Regions from separate parts of the Paenibacillus antri genome, predicted to be linked through region 1. Evidence: a T-box and tRNA genes for the amino acid it is inferred to sense, from the RefSeq annotation. Region 1 holds a T-box; the other regions hold tRNA genes.
What was found. A T-box is a leader RNA that pairs with one kind of tRNA and senses whether it is charged. The one in region 1 lies ahead of leuS (leucine--tRNA ligase), so its partner is inferred to be a tRNA-Leu.

Region 1 (7,090 bases):
CGTCTGCTCGAGCGGCCCCATGAACATCTCGTACATGCGCAGCGTATCCGCGCCGTACTCCCGCACGATGTCGTCCGGATTGATGACGTTGCCGCGCGACTTGCTCATCTTCTCGCCGTTGTCGCCGAGAATCATCCCTTGATTGACGAGCTTCTGGAACGGCTCCTTCGTCGATACCACGCCGATATCGTACAGCACCTTATGCCAGAAGCGGGCGTACAACAAGTGGAGCACCGCGTGCTCGGCGCCGCCGATGTACAGGTCTACCGGCAGCCAGCGCTCTTGCGCTTCCTTGGAGCACAGCTCCCGATCGTTGCGCGGGTCGATGAAGCGCAGGTAGTACCAGCAGCTGCCCGCCCATTGCGGCATCGTGTTCGTCTCGCGGCGCGCCTTCATGCCCGTCTCCGGATCGATCGTGTTCACCCATTCGGTCACGTTCGCGAGCGGCGATTCGCCGGTGCCGGAAGGCTTGATTTCGTCGACGTCCGGCAGCAGCAGCGGAAGCTCCGATTCCGGAACGGGCTTCATCGTGCCGTCCTCGAGGTGAAGAATCGGAATCGGCTCGCCCCAATACCGCTGGCGGGAGAACAGCCAATCGCGAAGACGGTAGGTGACCTTCTTTTCGCCCTTGCCGTTCTTCTCCAACCATTCGGTCACAGCCGCAATGGCGTCCGCCGTGTTCAAGCCGTTCAAGAAATCGGAGTTGACGTGCGCCCCGTCGCCCGCGTACGCTTCCGCGCTTACGTCGCCGCCTTGCACCACTTCGACGATCGGCAGGTCGAACTTCTTCGCGAATTCCCAGTCGCGTTGGTCGTGGCCGGGCACCGCCATGATGGCGCCCGTGCCGTAGCCCGCCAGCACGTAATCGGCGATCCAGATCGGCACCTTCGCGCCGTTCACCGGATTGATCGCGTATGCGCCGGTGAACACGCCGGATTTATCCTTCGCAAGATCGGTCCGCTCGAGGTCGCTCTTGCGGGACGCCGCGTCTTGATACGCTTCTACCGCGGAGCGCTGCGCGTCCGTCGCGATCTTGCCGACGAGCTCGTGCTCCGGCGCCAAGACGCAATACGTCGCGCCGAACAGCGTATCCGGCCGCGTCGTGAACACGACGAGCGATTCGTCCGTCCCGTCGACCGCGAAGCGCACCTCCGCGCCGGTCGACTTGCCGATCCAGTTGCGCTGCATATCCTTGATGCTCTCCGACCAGTCGAGCTCCTCCAGATCCTCGAGCAGCCGCTCGGCGTATGCCGTAATGCGGAGCACCCACTGGCGCATCGGCTTCCGGATGACCGGATGGCCGCCGCGCTCGCTCTTGCCGTCGATGACTTCTTCGTTCGCGAGCACCGTGCCGAGCGCCGGACACCAGTTGACCGGCAGCTCCGCGACGTATGCGAGGCCGCGCTTATACAGCTGGATGAAAATCCACTGCGTCCACTTGTAATATTCCGGATCGGTCGTGCTGAATTCGCGGTCCCAGTCGTAGCTGAAGCCCAGCGACTTGATCTGGCGGCGGAAGTTGTCGATGTTCTTGAACGTAATTTCCCGCGGATGCTTGCCGGTGTTCAGCGCGTGCTGCTCCGCCGGCAGGCCGAACGCGTCCCAGCCCATCGGATGAAGCACGTCGTAGCCGCGCATGCGCTTGAACCGGGACACGATGTCCGTCGCCGTATAGCCTTCCGGATGGCCGACGTGGAGGCCGTCGCCGGACGGGTACGGGAACATATCGAGCGCGTAAAATTTCGGTTTGTTCGGGTCGTCGAGCACCTTGAACGTCTTTTGTTCGTCCCAATACGCTTGCCACTTCGGTTCGATCGCCTGCGGGGAATAGCCCCCGGACGATTGCTTCGTCGTCTCTGTCATGAATACCGTCCTCCTGATCCATTCGTAAATCGTTAAAAAAAGCCCCCGTCCCTAGCGAGATTCGCTAGGGACGAGAGCTTTGTCTCCCGTGGTACCACCCTAGTTAACGGCCGCGGTGCTTCCTCGGTCCGTTCACTTGACCTCTTAACGCGAGGGCTTCGCCGCGGATTTCTCTTCCGCGGTGCTCCAAGGCGAGTTCGCCGATCCGCCGTGCCGACTTCCACCAACCGTCGGCTCTCTGAAGTACGGGGTTCCCGGGTACTAATCCTTATCGTTGCTCGAAAAAGTGTTCAATTTCCCAAATTATACGCGGAAAAAGCGGCGGAAGTCAAGCCGAACGCGGCTTCAGCGCTTCGTCGCCGCGAAAAACATCCGCGTCGTCTCGTCGTCGTCGATCGGGTCGAACGTAAAGTCGGCGTACGTCTCGATCCCGGAGAAGCCCGCGTCGGCAAGCAGCTTGCGGATCGTCGCCTCCGAATAGACGCGCTGACGATGCGTCTCGACCGAGCGGTCGTACCGGCCGTCGGCGCCGCGCACGAAGAACGTCAACCGATGCGCGATCGTCGACGTCTCCTCGTCCAACTCGCACGTCCATATGTAGGAGGCCTCTTCGTCGTCGTGGCAGAACGGCTCGTTCGCCATGTAAGCGTCGAGCTGATTCGGATGATGCATGTCGAACAGGAACGCGCCGCCGGGCTTCAGCGCCGCGAAGGCCGAACCGAACGCCCGCGCGACGTCGGCTTCCTCCGTCAAATAATTCAGGCAATCGCACAGCGAGACGACCGCGTCGACGGGCGCCGGCGCGCGCCATTCCCGCATGTCGCCGACGACCCACTCCAGCTCGCCGGGCACCGCCAGCTCGCTTCGAACGGCGGCTTCCTTCCGCCGAGCGACCTCGATCATATCGGCGGACAAGTCGACGCCGGTCACGCGCGAGCCCTCCCGCGCGAGCGGGATCGCAAGCGTGCCGGTGCCGCAGCCGAGATCGACGACGTCGCTCGGCCTTCCCCCGCGCGCGGACCAATACGCGTCCAGCCAACCGAGCCATTCGCCGTACGGCATGTCCGCCATCAGACGGTCGTACACATAAGCGAAAGCGCCGTACGGCCCTCCGGAGGCGTGCGGCGCTTCGTTCGTCTTCGTCATCCTTCCGCCTCGTCTCCGGAAGACGCGAGCGCCTTCCCCTTCTCGGTCAGGTGCGTCCAGCTGCCCTTCTGCTCGATGTACCCGTCCTTGTATAGCTTGCCGATCGCCCGCTTGAACGCCGACTTGCTGATGCCGAACCGCTTCGAGATCGCGTCGGCGGGCGACTCGTCGGAGTACGGCATCGCGCCGTCGGGCCGACGCCGCAGCTCCGCGAGCAGCTTGTCCGCGTCTTCGCCGCGGCCGACTTCTTTCTGCTTGCGCATCGACAGATTGACGTGCCCGTCCTCGCGAACGAACGTCACGCGGGCGTTCACCTTCTCGCCGATGCGCAGCGGCCGCGGTCGATCGTGCGACGGAATGAAGCCGATCGCGCCGAAGCCGAGCACCCCGCCTTCGACGACGACGAGCGAGCCGGCCGTCAGCGAACGGTATACCCACGCGTCCATCCATCGGTTGCGCCACGCGTCCGGCGCCTTGAAGGCGTAAGGGGCGAGGTCCGCCTCCTTCACGGAGCGGGCGAGCAAACGCCCCTCCTTGTCGCGGTCGACGCGAACGTACACCTCGTCGCCGACGAGCGGCCATACGGATTTCTCGCTGGGCAGCTCCTTCAGCGGCAGCAGCATGTGCCGGGACAAGCCGATATCCAGGAACCAGCCCAAGCGCGGATTCATGTCCGCGATCTTCAGCCGCGCCACCTTGCCGAACCGCGCCAACGGCTCGCGAAGCGTCGCGGTCATTCGGTCTTCGCTGTCGTGGTACAAATACGCCTCGACCGAAGCGCCTCGCTTCAGCGGCTGTCCGAGCGCCTCCGGGAACGGCAGCAGCACGTCCTGCTTGCCGTTCGTGAGCGTGAAGCCGTGGGCGTTTTCTTCCGAAACCTTAAGCGTCTGCACCGTGCCCGAGGCGAGCGGCGCGACGCGAACGATGTCCCTGCCCGTCATGCGAGCTCGACGGACTTGGCGTCCGACCACAGCCGCTCGATATTGTAATACTCGCGCTCTTCGCGGTGGAACACGTGCACGACGACGTCGCCGATGTCGAGCAGCACCCAGCGCGCGGTATCGAAGCCTTCGACGCCGCGCACGCGCACGCCCGCCTCCTCCGCTTTCTTGCGGATTTCCGTCGTGATCGACTGCACCTGAGTATCCGAATTGCCGTGGCAGATGACGTAATAATCGGCCACCGGCGAGATGCCGGTCAGGTCGAGCGCGACGATGTTTAGAGCTTTCTTGTCTTCCGCGGCTTCCACCGCGAGTTGGAGCAATGCGTCAGGGGATACGGTCATTCAAAAACCTCCAGGTCGAATTTGGGTCAATAAATCGTTGCGGGTCAGTACCGTCAACGGGTAAATGCGTTTGCCTTGTTCGATCAAAAATCGGAGCGTCCCGTCGAAGCCGGCGACGAGCGCCTCCTCGAGACTCTTCTCGGACAGCTTCCGCAGCGCGTCGACGCCGGGGAAGTCTCGACCCGGCTCGATGTAATCGGCGAGGCAGACGATCTTCTCGAGCTTCGTCATGCCGGGGCGGCCCGAGGTATGGTACCGAATCGCGTCGAGCGACTCGGCGTCGTCCAGGCCGAAATCGCGCCTCGCGACGAACGCTCCCGCATGCGAATGCCACAGCTCCTTATCGAAGAGCAGGGTATCGAGCCCGGCCGCGTCGCCGTCGTCGAGAATCGCCTGGCGCTGCTTCTCCACGGGCCAGAACTTAGCGACGTCGTGCAAAATCGCCGCGATCCGCGCCTTCTCCGCGTCGGCGCCGAATCGCTCGGCGAGCGCGACGCTCGATTCGACGACGCCCAGCGTATGGCGCCACCGCTTCGCGGGCATCTCCCGCTCCACGAGCGCGCAAGCTTCATCGATGCTCATCCGCATGAACGTAGAGCCCCCTCTCCTCGATGTACCGGCGCACCGGCTCCGTCACGACGTACCGGATCGACAGCCCCCGCTCGCGCCGCTCGCGGATGTCCGTCGACGACACGTCGAGCGCCGGCATGTCCGCGAGCGTCACGCGCGTCCGCAAATACGGCGGCAGCTGCTCGATCGCGACGGGATACCCGGGACGGGTCAGGCCGAGGAACGTTACCTGCGCCGCGACGTCCTCGATGCGGTGCCACTGGGGCAAATACAGCACCATATCGCCGCCGACGATCCAGACGAACTCGCGATCCGGCTCGCGCGCCGACAGCGCCGCCGCCGTCTCGACGGCATACGAGACGCCTCCGCGGTCGAGCTCGATCGTCTCGAGCCGGAACCTCGGATTGTCTTGAATCGCGAGCTCGACCATCTCGCGCCGTTCCTCCGGCGTCCCGCCCAGGCGCGAAGACTTATGCGGCGGGCGGAACGTCGGCATGAAGCGCACCTCGTCGAGACCGCCGGCCTCGATCGCGCGCTCCGCGGCGACCAAGTGACCGACGTGCACGGGATCGAACGTGCCGCCCATCAGTCCGACGCGCCGCTTCATGCGCCTTTACCCGCCGCCGGCTCGAACGTCTCGAGCACCGCCTCGCGCATCGCCGCGACCGGCGCCGGCAAGCCGGTCCAATACTCGAACGCGTACGCGCCCTGATAGACGAACATGCCGAGACCGCCGTGGACGACGAGTCCCGCCGCTTCCGCTTCGACGAGCAGCTTCGTCTTCAGCGGGTTGTAAATCAAATCGCTGACGACCGTCCCGCTTCGGATCGAGGCGGGATCGATCGGCGTCGCGTCCGTGTTCGGATGCATGCCGATCGGCGTCGTATTGATGATAATATCCACGTTGCCTATAATATGGTCGATTCCTTCCCAGCCGATTCCTTGCGTATCCGCGACGGCGCCGAGCTCGCGTGCGAGCTCGGACGCCTTGCCTTCGGTCCGATTCGCCACGATCAGACGAGCGGGTTCCTCCTTCGCGAGCGCGTATCCGACGCCGCGGGACGCCCCGCCCGCGCCGAGCAGAAGAATGCGGGCGCCGCGAAGCGATCGGCCGGTCTCTTCCTTAAGCGAACGAACATAGCCGATGCCGTCCGTATTGTAGCCGACGAGACGGCCGTCCCGGTTGACGATCGTGTTCACGGCGCCGATGACCCGCGCCGTCTCGTCGATCTCGTCGAGATACTGCATGACCTCGACCTTATGCGGTACCGTGACGTTCACGCCCCGTAGACCGAGAGAGCGAACGCCGCGCACCGCGTCCCCGAGCGCCTCCGGCTTGACATGGAACGCGACGTACGCCGCGTTCGTGCCCGTCTCCGCGAAGGCGCGCCCGAGCATGATCGGCGAGCGCGAATGCCGGACCGGATCGCCGAACACGCCGTATAACGCCGTGTAGCTGTCGACGCGCAAGCCTTGCGTAATGTGCTCTTTCTCCAACCGCCGTCTCCCCCTAGCTCTCCCTCGCCCGCCCGACTCGAATGAATCAAATCAACGCGGGTCTCATAATCGTCTTGACGCCCTTCGGCGCGTGCACGTCCACGATCGCGCCGCTCTTGCCGTTCGCGCGGATCCAGCCGAGGCCCGAAATATACAAATCTACCTCTTCGCCGGGCTTAATCCGGAAGCGGTGCTTCGTCAGCGGCGGCATCGATGCGAGGTCTTCCTTCGTCGGCGGCTGCAGCAGCTCCCCGGCGTGGTCCGCGTACAACGCGTCCGCTCGCGCGAGCTTCGTTCGATGAATCGTCAGCGAAGGGCTGACGTAACACGTGAACGACTGATGCGCCCCCTCGACGAAGTCGAACCGGGCGAGCGCGCCGAAATACAGCGTCTGCTCCGCGTCGAGCTGGTACGTCGCCGGCTTCACCGGCTTGTTCGGCACGATCATGTCGAGGTACGCTTTCGGCACGCGCTCCGTCAACCGGGTATCGTAGACGATTCCGGGAGTGTCGATGACGCTCGCTTCGTCGTCGAGCGGAATATGTATGAGGTCGAGCGTCGTGCCCGGATACGAGGACACCGTCACCTCGGCGTCGAGGTCGCTGTAATCGGAGATCAGCCGATTGACGAGCGACGACTTGCCGACGTTCGTCGCGCCGACGATGTAGACGTCCCGCCCCCGGCGGTGCGACTCGAGCGTCTCCGCGAGACGCTCGAAGCCGGTGCCGC
Region 2 (7,090 bases), on a different contig from region 1:
AGAAGATGACGGTCGTGTTGGAAGAACTCGGCAATCAGTTCAGCGCATTAACGTATGCGTTCTATATCCGCGACGAGCGGTTCGATAAGTTCATGCTGCGGGCGACCCGGTTTCGGTCCGGGAGCGGCCCCGGCGCATCGACGCAGAGCGCATTGATCTCCTCGCCGGGAGATGCTTATCAGCCGGCCATGACGGCGTCGAATTTATTCCTGACGAGCAAGATCGAGGTCATGAAGGAGGGGGAGGTTCCTCTGCTCGTTCTCCCGATCAGCGGCAAGGGGATGATCCGAATCGGTCCGATCCGCCGCGTCTCCCGACGCGAGAAGCGAAGGTTGAAGCGATGGATGGACTTCGTCCGACCGATGGTGGAAGAGATGATCGAGGCGGAGCAAGTCAAGGAACAATCGAATATCGCGATGGCGTCGAAGAACGCGATCGTGAACATCAGCAAGATCGCTTTGGAAGTCGACATGGCGCTTGAAACCATCTTGCCGTTCTGCGTGAACACGCTCAAGTTTTCCGGCGGCTGCTTAGTGCATGCGGCGGGCGGCGAATATCGGCTGATCGGGAAGGCCGGGCCGTCGAAGGATCTTGCGGATCGACTGGAGACGGATGCGGAGACGTTGTTCGCATATAGGGCCTTGTCCGAGCAGGAAGCCGTGCATTACGTTCGGGAGCCGATGCCTTCGTATTTCCAGGAGGAAGGCATGAATCAGGTGCTGCTCGTATCGACAGGGTCTCATTATTTCGTCTTGTGGAACAAGGGCGAGAAAGAGAGACGTTGGATAAGCCTGTATTTCGAAACCTTGATCGAAAATTATTCCAGGTTCGCCGCCGAACAGGCGGCCTATCTTCGCGGCACGGGCGCTTACGTCCCCCTGCTGCAAGCGCTGGCGCGATTGCTTGACGACTTGAGTCCGAACACGATCGGATATTCCGAGCTGCTCAGTCGGTACAGCATCGTAATCGCGAGAGAGATGGGGTTGTCCACGGGAGAAATCCGGGACGTGGCGATCGCCGCGTACCTTGCCCACATCGGGACGATCGCGTTGTCCAGCGACTTGTTCCAGAAGGAAGGCCAGTACACGGACGCCGAATTCGAGCTGATGAAGCTTCATGCCGAGGTCAGCGCCTTGATCGTGTCGTTCGCGACCGGCAACGAGCGGGCGGCTTCGTATATTCGCCATCATCACGAACGAATGGACGGGAACGGGTATCCCGCAGGGCTGAAAGGGGCGGAAATACCGGCTGGCGCACGCATCATCGCCGTCGTTCAGACTTTCCTCGCTAAGATCAACGGTCGGAATTATCGGGATCCGATGTCGTTCAATCAATCGCTCCAAACGCTTCGCTCCGCCAGCGGCCAGCAGCTTGACGCCGAGATGGTGAACGTCTTTATCGACTGGTATCAAGACAAGCGCAGAAATCAGATCGATTCCAAGAAGGCGCTCGGCGCCTGCAGCGAGATGTGCTGCGTGCCGGAGACGATCTGCCGCACCTGCCCGGCTTTCGGGCGAACGGATAAGAACTGCTGGGAGACGGAAGGGGTATTGTGCGCGGCGCACGGCAAGTCGTGCGACTCGTGCTTCGTAAAGACGGAGTTCGTTTCCAGAAAAAGCGTATCGGTGGTATAATCGACCGTATTCCGAACGCTGGGAAAGAAGGCGCGATTCACGTAATGAAGATCGTTTACTTGGTGCTTGTATCCTCCTTGCTAAGCACGGTCGGCAACTTGCTTTGGAAGTGGCAATTTTCCAAGCATCCCTTGGATCTCTCGTCGATCGCTTCGATCGCCGGGACGTTCATGTCTTGGAAGGTGCTGTTAGGTGGGTTGGGATACTTTTGCTCGATGGTACTCTTCTTCTATTTGCTATCCAATTACAAGATGTCCGTGATTATTCCGTTGCAATCGATCACATACCTCTTAAACTTGGCCGTGGCCGTCGCTTTGTTTAAGGAAAAAATGTCGTTAGGTCAAGCGTTCGGCACGGCGATCATTATGATCGGTATCGTCGTTCTGCTCCGGGCGAACGATACGGCCGCGGCGGCGGCCGGTTGAGCCGGATCCGGCGGCATTCCCGTAAGACGCCTCGAAAAACTGTCCGCAGGTCCGAGGCGTAACGGCGAAAATTTGCCAATCCTTCCGACTTTACTTTTGGCCGTCGATCCGGTATATTAATTTCTGTCGCCGCTTTCCCTCGAAGGGCGGCGAGACAGCTGCAACGCGCGGTCGTGGTGGAACGGCAGACACGCTATCTTGAGGGGGTAGTGCCCACTGGGCGTGAGGGTTCAAATCCCTCCGACCGCACCATACATAATAATGAACGGGACCCTGGCAGCAGGGTTCTTTTTTTATGTTTTCTATAGACAAACGGCGGCGGCTGACTTAGGATAAATGTTAGAAACGAACATTATGTTGTTTTAATATTACATTTTCCGAAAAAGGAGTTTTTCCCCTATGTCGCCCAAAGCGAGAATGAACCGCATGTTCAGTCCGGCCGGCAAGTGCTTCGACGTCGCGGTCGATCACGGCTTCTTCAATGAAGTTTCGTTCCTGTCTTCGATCGAAAACATGGAGTCGGCGATTCGGACGATCGTCGACGCGGGTCCCGATTGCATCCAGCTGAGCGTCGGGCAGGCGAAGCATCTGCAGGACGTCCCGGGCAAGCGGAAGCCGGAGCTCGTGCTGCGAACGGATGCGGCGAACATCTACGGATCGACGCTGCCGCGATTCTTGTTCAGCGAAATCATCGACGGCGCGGTCGAGCACGCGGTGCGCCTCGACGCGGTGGCGGTGTGCGTGAACCTGCTGCTGCTGCCAAATCAACCGGAGCTGCATTATCAGTGCGTCAAGAACGTCATGAAGCTGAAGACGGACTGCGAGAAGTACGGCATGGTGCTGATGGTCGAGCCGCTCGTCATGCTGCCGAACGAGGCGAAGGGCGGATACATGGTGGACGGGGATATTTCGAAAATTATGCCGCTCGTCCGTCAAGCGGTCGAGCTCGGCGCGGACGTCATTAAAGCCGACCCGTGCGACGACGTGGACGAGTATCATCGCGTCGTCGAGGTCGCCGGCGGTGTGCCGGTGCTCGTGCGCGGGGGCGGACGCGCGACCGACGAAGAGATCGTGAACCGGACGGTGAAGCTGATGGAGCAAGGCGCCTCGGGCATCGTCTACGGCCGGAACGTCATTCAGCATCCGTATCCGGCCCGGATGACGAAGGCGCTGATGCGCATCGTGCACGAAGGCGCCTCGGCAGCCGACGCGTTGGCGATTCTCGGGGGTGAAGCGTAATGGCAGGCGAAGGTTCGAAAAAGATCATCCGCTTCGGCGTCATCGGCTGCGGCTTGATGGGCAAGGAATTCGCGAGCGCGGCGTCGCGTTGGTGTCACCTCGCGGACGTCGACTTCGAGCCGCGGATTACGGCCGTGTGCGACGCGAACCCGGCGGCGACGGCTTGGTTCGAGCAGGCCGTACCGAGCGTGGAACGGTCGTATACGGATTACCGGGAGCTGCTGGCCGACCCGAACGTCGACGCGGTGTATTGCGCGGTGCCGCACAACCTGCACGCGCAGCTGTACATCGACATCATCCGAGCCGGGAAGCATCTGCTCGGGGAGAAGCCGTTCGGCATCGACGCGGCCGCGAACGCGGCGATTATGGAAGCGTTGTCGGAGCGTCCTGAGGTCATCGTGCGATGCTCGTCGGAGTTCCCGTTTTTCCCGGGGGCGATGCAGCTCACCGAGTGGGTGCGCGAAGGACGGTTCGGGCGTATAATCGAGGTGGAGGCCGGATTTTGGCATTCGAGCGATCTGGATCCGAATAAGCCGATCAATTGGAAACGGCGCATCGCGACGAACGGCGAATACGGCTGCATGGGCGATCTCGGCATGCATGTGCTGCATCTGCCGCTCCGGTACGGCTGGAAGCCGAAGAGCGTCCGCGCGCTGCTTTCGAAGATCGTGCCCGAGCGTCCGGACGGCAAGGGCGGTATGGCGCCGTGCGAGACGTGGGACAACGCGATTCTCGCGTGCGACGTGGAGACGGCGGATCAGGTATTCCCGATGGTGCTGTCGACGAAGCGGATCGCGCCGGGGCACGCGAACACTTGGTTTCTGCGCATTCAAGGGACGGAGCTGTCGGCGGAGTTTACGACGAAGTACCCGAAGCAGGTCGCGTCGCTGCCCTACACGCCAGGAGCCTCGCAGGCGTGGCACGTCGCGGACGCGCCGTACAAGTCGGCGTACGGGACGATTACCGGCGGCATCTTCGAATTCGGCTTCTCGGATTCGATTCTGCAGATGTGGGCGGCGTTCTGCGACGAGGTCGCGAACGGGCCGGACCGGATGACGCAGCCGTTCCGCTGCGCGACGCCGGAAGAGGCGGCCGGCAGCCACCGCGTATTTACGGCGGCGCTCGAGTCGCAACGGACGGGTTGGACGATTCCGTTGAACTGGGGGGAGTAAGGTGGTTGTGGCCGAACGTCTGGTTTTGCCGTATCCCGCGGTCGTCTGCGGGCATATATGCCTCGACGTCATTCCGACGCTGTACGATCGGCAGGCCGGCGTGGACGCCATTCTCGTCCCCGGCAAGCTGGTCGACATCGGCCCGGCGATGCTGTCGACCGGAGGCGCCGTCTCGAATACGGGCCTCGCGCTGCATCGGCTCGGCGTCCCGGCGCGGCTCATGGGCAAGGTCGGGGACGACCGGTTCGGGGAGACGATCGTCGACATCGTGCGCGGCCACGGCGCGGAGCTGGCCGACGGGATGATCGTCGCCGCCGGCGAGGCGAGCTCGTATACGATCGTGATCAGCCCGCCGGGCATCGACCGCATCTTCCTGCACTGCACGGGGGCGAACGATACGTTCGAAGCCGCGGACGTGCGGGAGGAGCTGCTTCGGGAGGCGGGGCTGTTCCACTTCGGCTACCCGCCGCTCATGCGCCGTATGTGGACGGACGGCGGGGCGGAGCTCGCGGCGCTGCTCGCGAAGGCGAAGGCGGCGGGGGCGACGGTCAGCCTCGACCTCGCGCGGCCCGACCCGGACGCCGAAGCGGGACGCGCCGATTGGCGGGCGATCTTGTCGCGGGCGCTGCCGAGCGTGGACTTGTTCCTGCCGAGCTTCGAGGAAATTTTGTTTATGCTGCGGCGCGAGGAGTTCGACGCGTTGGCCGCTTCCGGCGGAACGACGGACCTGCTGCCGTACGCGACCGAGGCGCTGCTGCTAGATCTCGCCGACGAGCTGCTCGGCATGGGCGCCGCGGTCGTCGCGTTGAAGCTTGGGGAATACGGTTTATATATGAAGACCTGCGATTCCGCGGAGCGGTTGGCGTCCGCCGGCCGGTACGCGCCGCGCGACGCGGCGGCTTGGACGTCGCGTGAGCTGTACGCGCCGTGCTTCGATGTTCGCGTCGCGGGGACGACCGGCGCGGGCGACTGCACGATCGCCGGCCTGCTGACCGGCTGGATGCTCGGTCTGGCGCCGGAGGAGGCGCTGCTCGGCGCGGTCGGGACGGGCGCCTGCAACGTGGAGCGGCCGGACGCCGTGAGCGGCGTGCCGCCGTGGGCCGCGGTGCGGCGGCGCATCGCCGCCGGCTGGGCGCAGCGGCCGCCGAAGCCGGCCGGTTTCCGCCGGACGGCGGCGGCCGGCGCGAGCGTCTGGCGGGGGCCGGGGGACGCGGGGGGCGGTACATTTTCCGAGGGAGAAGGGGTATAGGCATGGGCGTGATCAAGCGCAGCGAAGTGCGCGCGGCGCAGGCGAGAACGGCGGAGCTGTTCGCTCGGGCGGGTATCGTTATGACGCCGGAGGAAGTCGCGGGCATCGAGGTGGCGACGTTCGGGCTCGGCGATTTGGAGAAAGAAGGGCTCGAGCTCGTGACGTACGTGAATAACGACCGGTATTGCGCGAAGGAGCTGGTGCTGTTCCCGTACCAGACGTGTCCGGAGCATCTGCATCCGCCGGTCGGGGACGATCCGGGCAAGACCGAGACGTTCCGCTGCCGGTCGGGCAAGGTGCTGCTATACGTCGAGGGCGAACCGACGGAGCGGGTGCAGGCGCGCCTGCCCGAGGGCAGCGAGGCGTATTACACCGTGTTTCACGAGGTGGAGCTGCTGCCGGGGCGGCAGTATACGATTCCTCCGGGGACGAAGCATTGGTTCCAGGCGGGGGCGGACGGGGCGATCGTGTCGGAGTTTTCCAGCACGAGCCGCGACGAATACGACATCTTCACCGACCCGCGCATCGAGCGGATCCCGGTGATCGTCGAGGACTGAAGGTACGATGATGGAAGGCGCAGGCGTCACGCTTGCGCCTTCTTTGTGTGGGCTGGGAAGGAAAACTCTTCCGCAACGACGGTCAGGCTCGGTCGAATAGAGAACAGGAAAGGGAATTTAGCTGTTCCCTATTCGGCCGAAACAGGCCGTCCCGGAGAAAATAGGGAAATTTCGTGTTCCCTATGTAATATGTTCAAAGCATCCGCGCCGGTTGACGCCGCCGGATGAGGGACGAACCGGCGTCGGGGCGGCTCCTTCCCCTTTTCTTTTTTTCTTTAACTCAGGAAGACCAAACCCGGCTTCCGCCAGAGCAGGTAAGGGATCCCGGCCATTCCGATCTCCTGAGTGAAGGACAATTTCAAAATTGGGGGGACGGGTGGTCGGCGGGGCGGAAGGGGCGGCAGCAATGTAAAGGGAGCGAAAGCGGCAAAAGCGGTGAAGGCAGCGAAGGAATGGAGTCAGGCGGGTTGATTTACATTTTCGAATACATGTATTTTTCCTGTATTTACACAAGTCCAAATTGTGCTACAATTTGCCATAGGCAAGGAAATCGGTTTGCGGGAAGGAGGCGCGTCGGCAAGGGGAGCAGGAAGGGCCAACCAAGGACTATCTAAATCGAGGAGGAAAACCATGATTCGGTCGATTCGATCCGCACTTCATCGTTATGGCGTTATTTCGCTTTGCTTATCGCTTGTCTTCTCCGGCTTCGGATTCGCTGCGGGAGGAGGCTTGGCGGCGGCGGAGGAAGCAGGCGAGAGCGGGGCTGCGGTCGCGGCGAGCGCCGTCGCGGCAAGCACAGCCGCGGCGTTGGCGA
Region 3 (7,090 bases), on a different contig from region 1:
CCGATCAGCACGATCGCGTCCTGGAACATGACCGGATCGATTTCGCCGGCGACGACGTACAGGAACGGGACGGTGATGAACTCGTCGCTCATGGCGTCGAAGTCGATGAACACCTCGCCCTTCATGCTGTCGCCTGCCATGTAGTCGTTTTCCAAATATGTATTTACGTCGTACCCGGCCATCTGCACGGCGTTAAGGCCGAGCGACGGATAGACGGTGCCGTCCGGACCTTGAATCGCGAGCGCCGTGCGGCGGATCGCTCCGTCCTCGTCGACCAGCGCGTTAATATGCGCGGTCTTGACGTGTTCGGCGAAGGGCTCGTACGGCGTGCGCACGTCGTACGCTTCCAGGTAGCCGCCCTTCTTGACCGTCACCTCTCGTCGCACGTCTTCCGTGATGCCCGTAATCGGGAAGACGACGTTGTCGTACATGGCGAGCGCTTCGGCGAAGGCGGCGTCCGCTTCCGGATCCGACGCTTCGTCGAAGCTGATATCGAAGCTGATCGAGTTCGGCTCGTAGCCGGGCTGGTTCAGCACATGGAGCAAATCCGCGTACACGCGGCGGTCCCAGGGGAATCGTCCGATCGCTTCGAGCGACTCGTCGTCGATGCCGATGACCACGATGCGCTCGTTCGGCGCGTGGGTCATGTTTTCCGTCATGTGGTAATTGAAGAGCGTGCGGTTCAGCACCTCCAATTGTCCGAATACATAAAACGTCAAAGACAACAACAACACCGCCGCGTTCGCGACCGTCAACCAAATCTTCAGCTTCCGGTTCATCCGTTTCCCCCGCCCAAGAAAGTTGTTCCTATGTACAATTTATGACGTAAACGATCATATCACAAAACCAGGCGCATCGGGGGAAAAAAGTCGCAGTCGGCGGTCGGATTCCCTCTCCTTTAGCAGGGCAAAATACCGGGGAAAGGAGCGTGTCTTCCATTGCGAAACGACTATGCGTTCGCGAGCTTGCCGGATCGCGCGGTCCGCGAGTTGAAACGACTGGAATCGAGGCTGAACGAGGAGCTCGGGGAAGAAATTACGTTGATCGCTTATGAAAAAGATCCCCCCGGCGCGGACTCCACCGCCTGCCGGGCGGATCTGAAAGGAGAGTGAATTTCGGCTTATGACGAAACAGGAGAATGCCCCGCGCGGCGACGTTCGATTCGCGCAGCCGCCGGCCAAGCTCGTCGCGGCGCGGGCGGACGACAAGGACATCGACGCCGAAAACAAAAAGCTGCAAGCGGAGCATCCGTATCCGCATTCGTGCGGGGGCTTATAAAAGTACCTTAATGCCCTTGTACACGTTCCAAATCGCCACGGCGAGCGACACGAGCGCGGCCGCGCCGAACAACAGGAACATGCCGATCAAGGCGCCCATGCCCGCCGCCTCCGCGCTCCCGCCGATCCCGAAGGCGCCGACGCCGGTGGCGATCATGCCGACGAACGCGACGATGACGGCGACGACCGGAATGCAGTGGGAGAGGAACGCCGCCTTCGCGTGATCCTTCACGTATCGATCGTCCGAGATGAAATACAGCACGGCCGGCAAAATAAAGCCCATAAAGAAAATGCTGAAATATGCCAATGCGGCTAATAGTTTACGCGTATCCATGGGACTCCTCCTCGACGTTCATTACAGCTTTATACGCTCAGGGCCGGCGAAGGATGCAACAATTTCATCGTCGGCGCGAGTAAACCTTCCGGACGCTGCGCATACTAGGTTACGACGGCGACCAAGAGAAAGGTCGTGGTGGCGTTGGACGACGTAAGGAATTCAACGAAACAAGACAGTTCGGGAGGTTCTCACTCAATATAGAGGGCGAGGGATGTGTCGGACGCTAGTTAGCGGCTTTACACGTCATCGATAACGAAGAGCGTTGTCGAATTTGCTTTCTTTGAAGATGGGACATCAACCAGCGGCGCCGTCGGAAGACCCGGGAAACCGGGTCTTTTCCATGCAAAAAAGGAAGCTTCGAGGAAGCTTCCCTTGATTGATATGTATGGTGCGGTCGAGAGGATTTGAACCTCCACGAGCTTGCGCTCACTGCCGCCTGAAGACAGCGTGTCTGCCGTTCCACCACGACCGCGTTTTTGAAGACAAGAATGATAATATCACGCCCGCGGACAAAAGTAAAGCGGTTTTGCCCAAGCCATTATTTTCCTGCAGGTTCTCCTCGGGCAAACGTCCTCGCGACGAGCAGCAGCGCGAAGCCGATCGCCGCGATCGCGGCGCACCACGCCCATGCCCGGGCGTCGTCCCCGCTCTCGACGGCGAGGTAAATCGCGGTCGGCAGCGTCAGCGTCCGCCCCGGAATGGCGCCCGCGAACATGAGCGTCGCGCCGAATTCGCCGAGCGCCCGAGCGAAGCCGAGGATGAAGCCCGCGACCAAGGCGCGCGCGGCGAGCGGCGCGGCGACGTACTGGAGCAGCTGCCACTCGCCCGCGCCGATCGAGCGCGCCGCATCGGTCAGGTCGCGGTCCACGGAGGCGAAGCCCGCTTTCGCCGTCTGGTAGACGAGCGGGAACGCGACGACGGCGGAGGCGAGCGCGGCGGCGGCGGCGGAGAAGACGATCGGCTGGCCGAAGAGCCACTCGTAGGCGGCGCCCGCCCAGCTGCGCCGGCCGAAGACGACGAGCAGGACGAAGCCGACGACGGTCGGCGGAAGCACGAGCGGCAGCAGGAAGAGCGCCTCGAGCAGCGTTCGGCCGCGAAATCGAGCGAGCTGCATGCGCCACGCCGCGAGCGTGCCGAGGACGAAGGCGAGCGCGCTCGCGACGGCGGCCGTCGCGAGCGACAGCCGCACGGGCTCGAACCACGTCAGCTCGCTCATGGGGCCCGCGCGGCCGCGCCGAAGCCGTATTCCGCGAAGACGGCCATCGCTTCGTCGCTTCTTAAGAAGTTATAGAACGCTTCCGCTTCCTCCGGGTATTCGGTCGTCGCGACGACGCCGATCGGGTACACGATCGGCGAATGCCGCTCCGGCGGCACCTCGAAGGCGACGCGCACCTTGCCGGAGGACATCGCGTCCGTCGCGTACACGAAGCCCGCGTCCGCGTTGCCGGTTTCCACCGAGGTAAGCACCTGCCGCACGTCCTTGCCGAACACAGCTTTCGCGAACGCCTTGTCCCATATGCCGACGGCCTCGAGCGCTTCCTTGGCGTAGCCTCCCGCCGGCACCGTCTCCGGCACGCCGATCGCGAGCTTCCCCCAGGCGTCGTCCGCGAGCTCTTCGAGCGCATGGAGCGCGGACGTCCGATCGGCGGGCACGACGACGACGAGCCGATTCGTCAGCAGCGTATCGTTCGACTCCGGATCGATCCACCCTTGCTCGAGCAGCTGCTCCATCGGCTTCCGTCCCGCGCCTAAGAAGAGGTCCGCCGGCAGGCCCATCTCGATCTGCTTCTGCAATCCGCCGGTAGACCCGTAATTGATCAGCACCGTCGTCTCCGGCGCCCGGTCTTTGTACATCGCCTGAAGCTCGTCGAGCGGAAGCGCGAGGCTTGCCGCCGCCGAGACGGTGAGCTCGGGCGGCGCGGCTTCGTCCGGGCTCGGCGCGCAGCCCGCGACGCTCGCTGCGGCCAGCGCCGTCGCCGCGAGCGCGGCGAGTATGCTGTTCCTCATCCGACTCCCTCCTTCCGCTCCCCTTAATTTCTGTATTCTACCATGATATACTACCATTGTTTCACAAGCGAGACGAAGGAAGGAGCGGATCTTTCATGACCGCCGCGATCGAACATATATCGTACTTCGGCGAGCCCGCCGTTAAGGTAACGACGGAGAAGCTCGAGGGCATCGTCGTCCCCGGCTGGGGGAGCAACCTGATCGGCCTGACCTGGCGCCCGACCGGCACCGCGCTGCTGCGCTCGCCGGCTTCCGCCGAAGCGTACCATGCGCGCACGACGCTGCACGGCATCCCCGTGCTGTTCCCGCCGAGCCGCATCGAGGGCGGCGCGTTCACGTTCCGCGGGCGGGAGTATCGCTTCCCCGTCGATCCCGCGAGGGGCTATCACATTCACGGCGTGCTGATGCGCACGGCCTGGAAGCTGTCCGCGGCGGAGACGTCGGACGACGGCACGGCTTGGGTCGAGACGACCGTCGTCTCCGAGGAGACGCCCGCCGTCTTCGAGGCGCTGCCGCATCGGTTCACGGTTCGGCACGGCTTCCGCTTCGCCGCCGACAGCGTCGAGCTGCGCTTTACGCTCGAGAGCCGCGACGAGGCGGCGATGCCGTGGGGGCTCGGCTACCACACGACGTTCGTGCTGCCGCTCGGGAATCCGGAGGGCGATCTATCGAAGTGCACGCTTCGGCTGCGCGCCGAAAAGACGTGGGAGCTGAACGATCGGCTGCTGCCGACGGGCGCCCTGCTGGACAACCCGCTGCGCGGCGCGTTGGCCGAGGGGCTGCCGCTCGATCGCGTCGAGTTCGACGACTGCTTCCAGGCGTCCCCGGACGCGCCGGTCGAGGCGACGCTAGAGGACCGCGGCGCGGGACTGTCCATTCGCTACGAAGCCGACAAGACGTTCACGCAATGGGTGCTCTATAACGGCAAGGGCAAGCCGGATCGCGGCTTCTTCTGCCCCGAGCCGCTGACGTGGGTGCCGAACGCGCCGAACGTCGACGCGCCCGCGGCGCTGACCGGCCTTCAGGCGCTGGAGCCCGGCGCGACGGCCGAAGCGGTGACGCGGCTGACGATCAAGGCGCTGTAGGGGCGGCATTCCGCAATGATTAGGAAACCCGCCCAATGGATGTCGGTAACTCTTTCTCCGCATCGTAGATAATTTTCTAACTTAGATAAATTTCGACGATACGCCAAAAGAGACGCCGTCCTCCCCCCGACCAAAAAAACTCGCCCTCCCCATGACTCCGAAGGTCAAAGGGAGGGCGAGCTGCGTTACTACGTTTTCGCGGCGGCGGAAGAGGCGGCGGCTTCGGCGCGGCGCTCGTTCAACAGCGCTTCGATACGCCGGCAGGCGTCCTCCGGCGTCTCCATGTTCGCCCACAGCAGATTCAATTCCTTCTGCACGAGCTCCACCTCCGACTGACGCAGCGACAAGTCGCGGAGCGACGACGCATGCGGCAGCGCTTCGAGGAAGACGTTGTAGCATTCCGGATGAATGTCCGGATCGAGCAGCCGGTTGTCCTCGGCGACCTCGCGCAGCATCGGAATCGTGCAGCCCTGCTGCTTCAGCATCGTCTGCGCCGGCTTATCGGTCAAGAAGTCGATGAAGTGCTTCGCCATCTCCGGCAGGTTCGTCTGCCGATTGATCGCGAGCCCCCCGCCGAGCAGCAGCGTGCCCTGCTTCTTCCGCGAAGGCAACGGCAGCACGTCCCAGCGAAGATCGTGACCGCGGAATTCGTTCATGAAGTAGTACGTCGTCAGAATCATCGCGACGCGCTCCTTCTTGAACAAGCTCTCCGCCAAATACGAGCTTCCGTGCGAGTAGATCGGCGACACCTTGTACTTGTACATCAAGTCGGCGCAAAACTGCAGCGCTTCGACGTTGTTCGTCTCCGACAGAACGGAAGCGGTCCCGCCTTCTTCGATGAAGCGTCCGTCGTTCTGCAGCAGGAACACCGGCCAACGGTTCGGCGACGCCGAAAAGCAGAAGCCGTACCGGTCGATGATGTCGCTGCCTTCCCGCTTCACGGTGCTTCGCTCGGCCAGCGCGAGCAGATCGGACCAATCGTCCATCGACTCGAGACGATCCGCGGCCCCGTCCGAGAGCAGCCGTTCGTTGTAACAGATGACGACCGGGGAGAAGACGAACGGCGTCGCGACGACCTCGCCGCCGACGGCGAACATGTCGAACACCTTCCGGTAGCTGTCCCGCTCGACGTCGATCCGCTCGGGCACGTAAGGCATCAAGAGATCCAGACGATCCTTCTCGATCAAATGCCGAATATGGAGCTCCGAAAGGATGAATACGTCGGGTCCGAAGCCGTATTCGATCAGATTGACGATATTGTCCACGTATTCCGTCTCCGGAAGGAGCAGCAGCTCCACCCGGACGTACGGATGCGATTCCTCGTACATGGCGATCAGCTTGCGGATAATATCGATCTCGTATGAGGTGGAAAACCAAGCGACGGTCAACGTCTCCCGCCGAATATCCTCCCCGGGAATGCGCACCCGGTTGCCCTTGCCCGCGATCTTCTCGATCAAGCCTTCGTCGACGAGCGCGGCCAGCACCTTGCGCACCGAGACGCGGCTGATTTCGTATTTCTCGCTAAGCGTATTCTCGGGCAGGATGAACTCGCCCGGACGGAGGCCGCCTGTAAGAATCTCGTTCCGCAGCTCCTGCAGCAATCGGTTATACCGATCTTCAAAGCTATTGGTTCGTTTCAACAAGTCGATCGGCTCCCGTTCCGGATTTCATTGCAAATAGACCGCATGTATACAAGTCTAAATTTGTTCGTATTGTACCACAAATTCCCACGACGGTCACCTTCCTTCCGACAGCCGGTCAGCCAAGAAGTCGTACGCCGCCTCTCGGATCGACCTCGGAAAATCATGCCCCCCGCTGCCGAACCGATACGTCAGCCGTCCCTCCTCCGCGCCGAGCAGCCGGTACAGCCGCTCGAGCTGTTCCATGGCGTCTACGGCCGGCCGCCAATGCGGGAAGATCGGGTCCGACGTGCCGTTCCAATTGAACCAAGGCGTCGGGGCGGCGAGGCCGGCGATCTCGTGAAATTCGAAAGGAACCTCGTCGTTCTCCAAATCGTCGGTTAGACGCGGCAAATGCGAAAACCAATCCCGCAGCCCCCATCGGTTCCGCTCCGGATCGCCCGCGAACGTGGCGAAGCCGCAGCTGACCGCGATCGCTCGGACCCGTTCGTCGAAGCCCGCCAGGAAAAAGGCGTTGTAGCCGCCCAAGGAGTGGCCGATCGCGCCGATGCGCGAGCCGTCCGCTTCCGGGAGCGAAGCGAGCAAATCCACGGCGTGCATATGGTCGGAGAGCATCTTGCCGACGGCCGTCCGACGCGGGAACCGCTCATAATACGGCGCGGTCCGGAACGGCTCGGCGCCCGGGTACACCCGCTCCCCCGCGGTGATCGTGTCCGGCGCCAGCACGACGAAGCCCCGCTCCGC

Region 2: it has a tRNA-Leu gene. The T-box ahead of leuS (leucine--tRNA ligase) is inferred to sense a tRNA for this amino acid. The anticodon was not compared.
Region 3: it has a tRNA-Leu gene. The T-box ahead of leuS (leucine--tRNA ligase) is inferred to sense a tRNA for this amino acid. The anticodon was not compared.

The regions. Positions count from the first base shown of each region.
Region 1 is NZ_VCIW01000002.1:492,851-499,940, reverse strand. It holds gene leuS (leucine--tRNA ligase) at 1-1,863, opposite strand, end outside; T-box leader at 1,927-2,147, opposite strand; gene FE782_RS05425 (class I SAM-dependent DNA methyltransferase) at 2,209-3,009, opposite strand; gene FE782_RS05420 (CvfB family protein) at 3,006-3,950, opposite strand; gene rsfS (ribosome silencing factor) at 3,947-4,294, opposite strand; gene yqeK (bis(5'-nucleosyl)-tetraphosphatase (symmetrical) YqeK) at 4,295-4,882, opposite strand; gene FE782_RS05405 (nicotinate-nucleotide adenylyltransferase) at 4,863-5,471, opposite strand; gene FE782_RS05400 (shikimate dehydrogenase) at 5,468-6,361, opposite strand; gene yqeH (ribosome biogenesis GTPase YqeH) at 6,408-7,090, opposite strand, start outside.
Region 2 is NZ_VCIW01000006.1:136,571-143,660, forward strand. It holds gene FE782_RS11830 (HD-GYP domain-containing protein) at 1-1,634, shown strand, start outside; gene FE782_RS11835 (EamA family transporter) at 1,679-2,059, shown strand; tRNA gene FE782_RS11840 (tRNA-Leu) at 2,227-2,311, shown strand; gene FE782_RS11845 (class I fructose-bisphosphate aldolase) at 2,459-3,298, shown strand; gene FE782_RS11850 (Gfo/Idh/MocA family protein) at 3,298-4,470, shown strand; gene FE782_RS11855 (carbohydrate kinase family protein) at 4,478-5,719, shown strand; gene FE782_RS11860 (D-lyxose/D-mannose family sugar isomerase) at 5,722-6,276, shown strand; gene FE782_RS11865 (carbohydrate binding domain-containing protein) at 6,907-7,090, shown strand, end outside.
Region 3 is NZ_VCIW01000006.1:159,466-166,555, reverse strand. It holds gene FE782_RS11940 (adenylate/guanylate cyclase domain-containing protein) at 1-779, opposite strand, end outside; gene FE782_RS32595 (hypothetical protein) at 939-1,112, shown strand; gene FE782_RS32275 (hypothetical protein) at 1,123-1,278, shown strand; gene FE782_RS11935 (magnetosome magnetite crystal formation protein family) at 1,273-1,611, opposite strand; tRNA gene FE782_RS11930 (tRNA-Leu) at 2,001-2,086, opposite strand; gene modB (molybdate ABC transporter permease subunit) at 2,153-2,830, opposite strand; gene modA (molybdate ABC transporter substrate-binding protein) at 2,827-3,621, opposite strand; gene FE782_RS11915 (aldose 1-epimerase) at 3,717-4,706, shown strand; gene FE782_RS11910 (extracellular solute-binding protein) at 4,895-6,346, opposite strand; gene FE782_RS11905 (alpha/beta hydrolase family protein) at 6,443-7,090, opposite strand, start outside.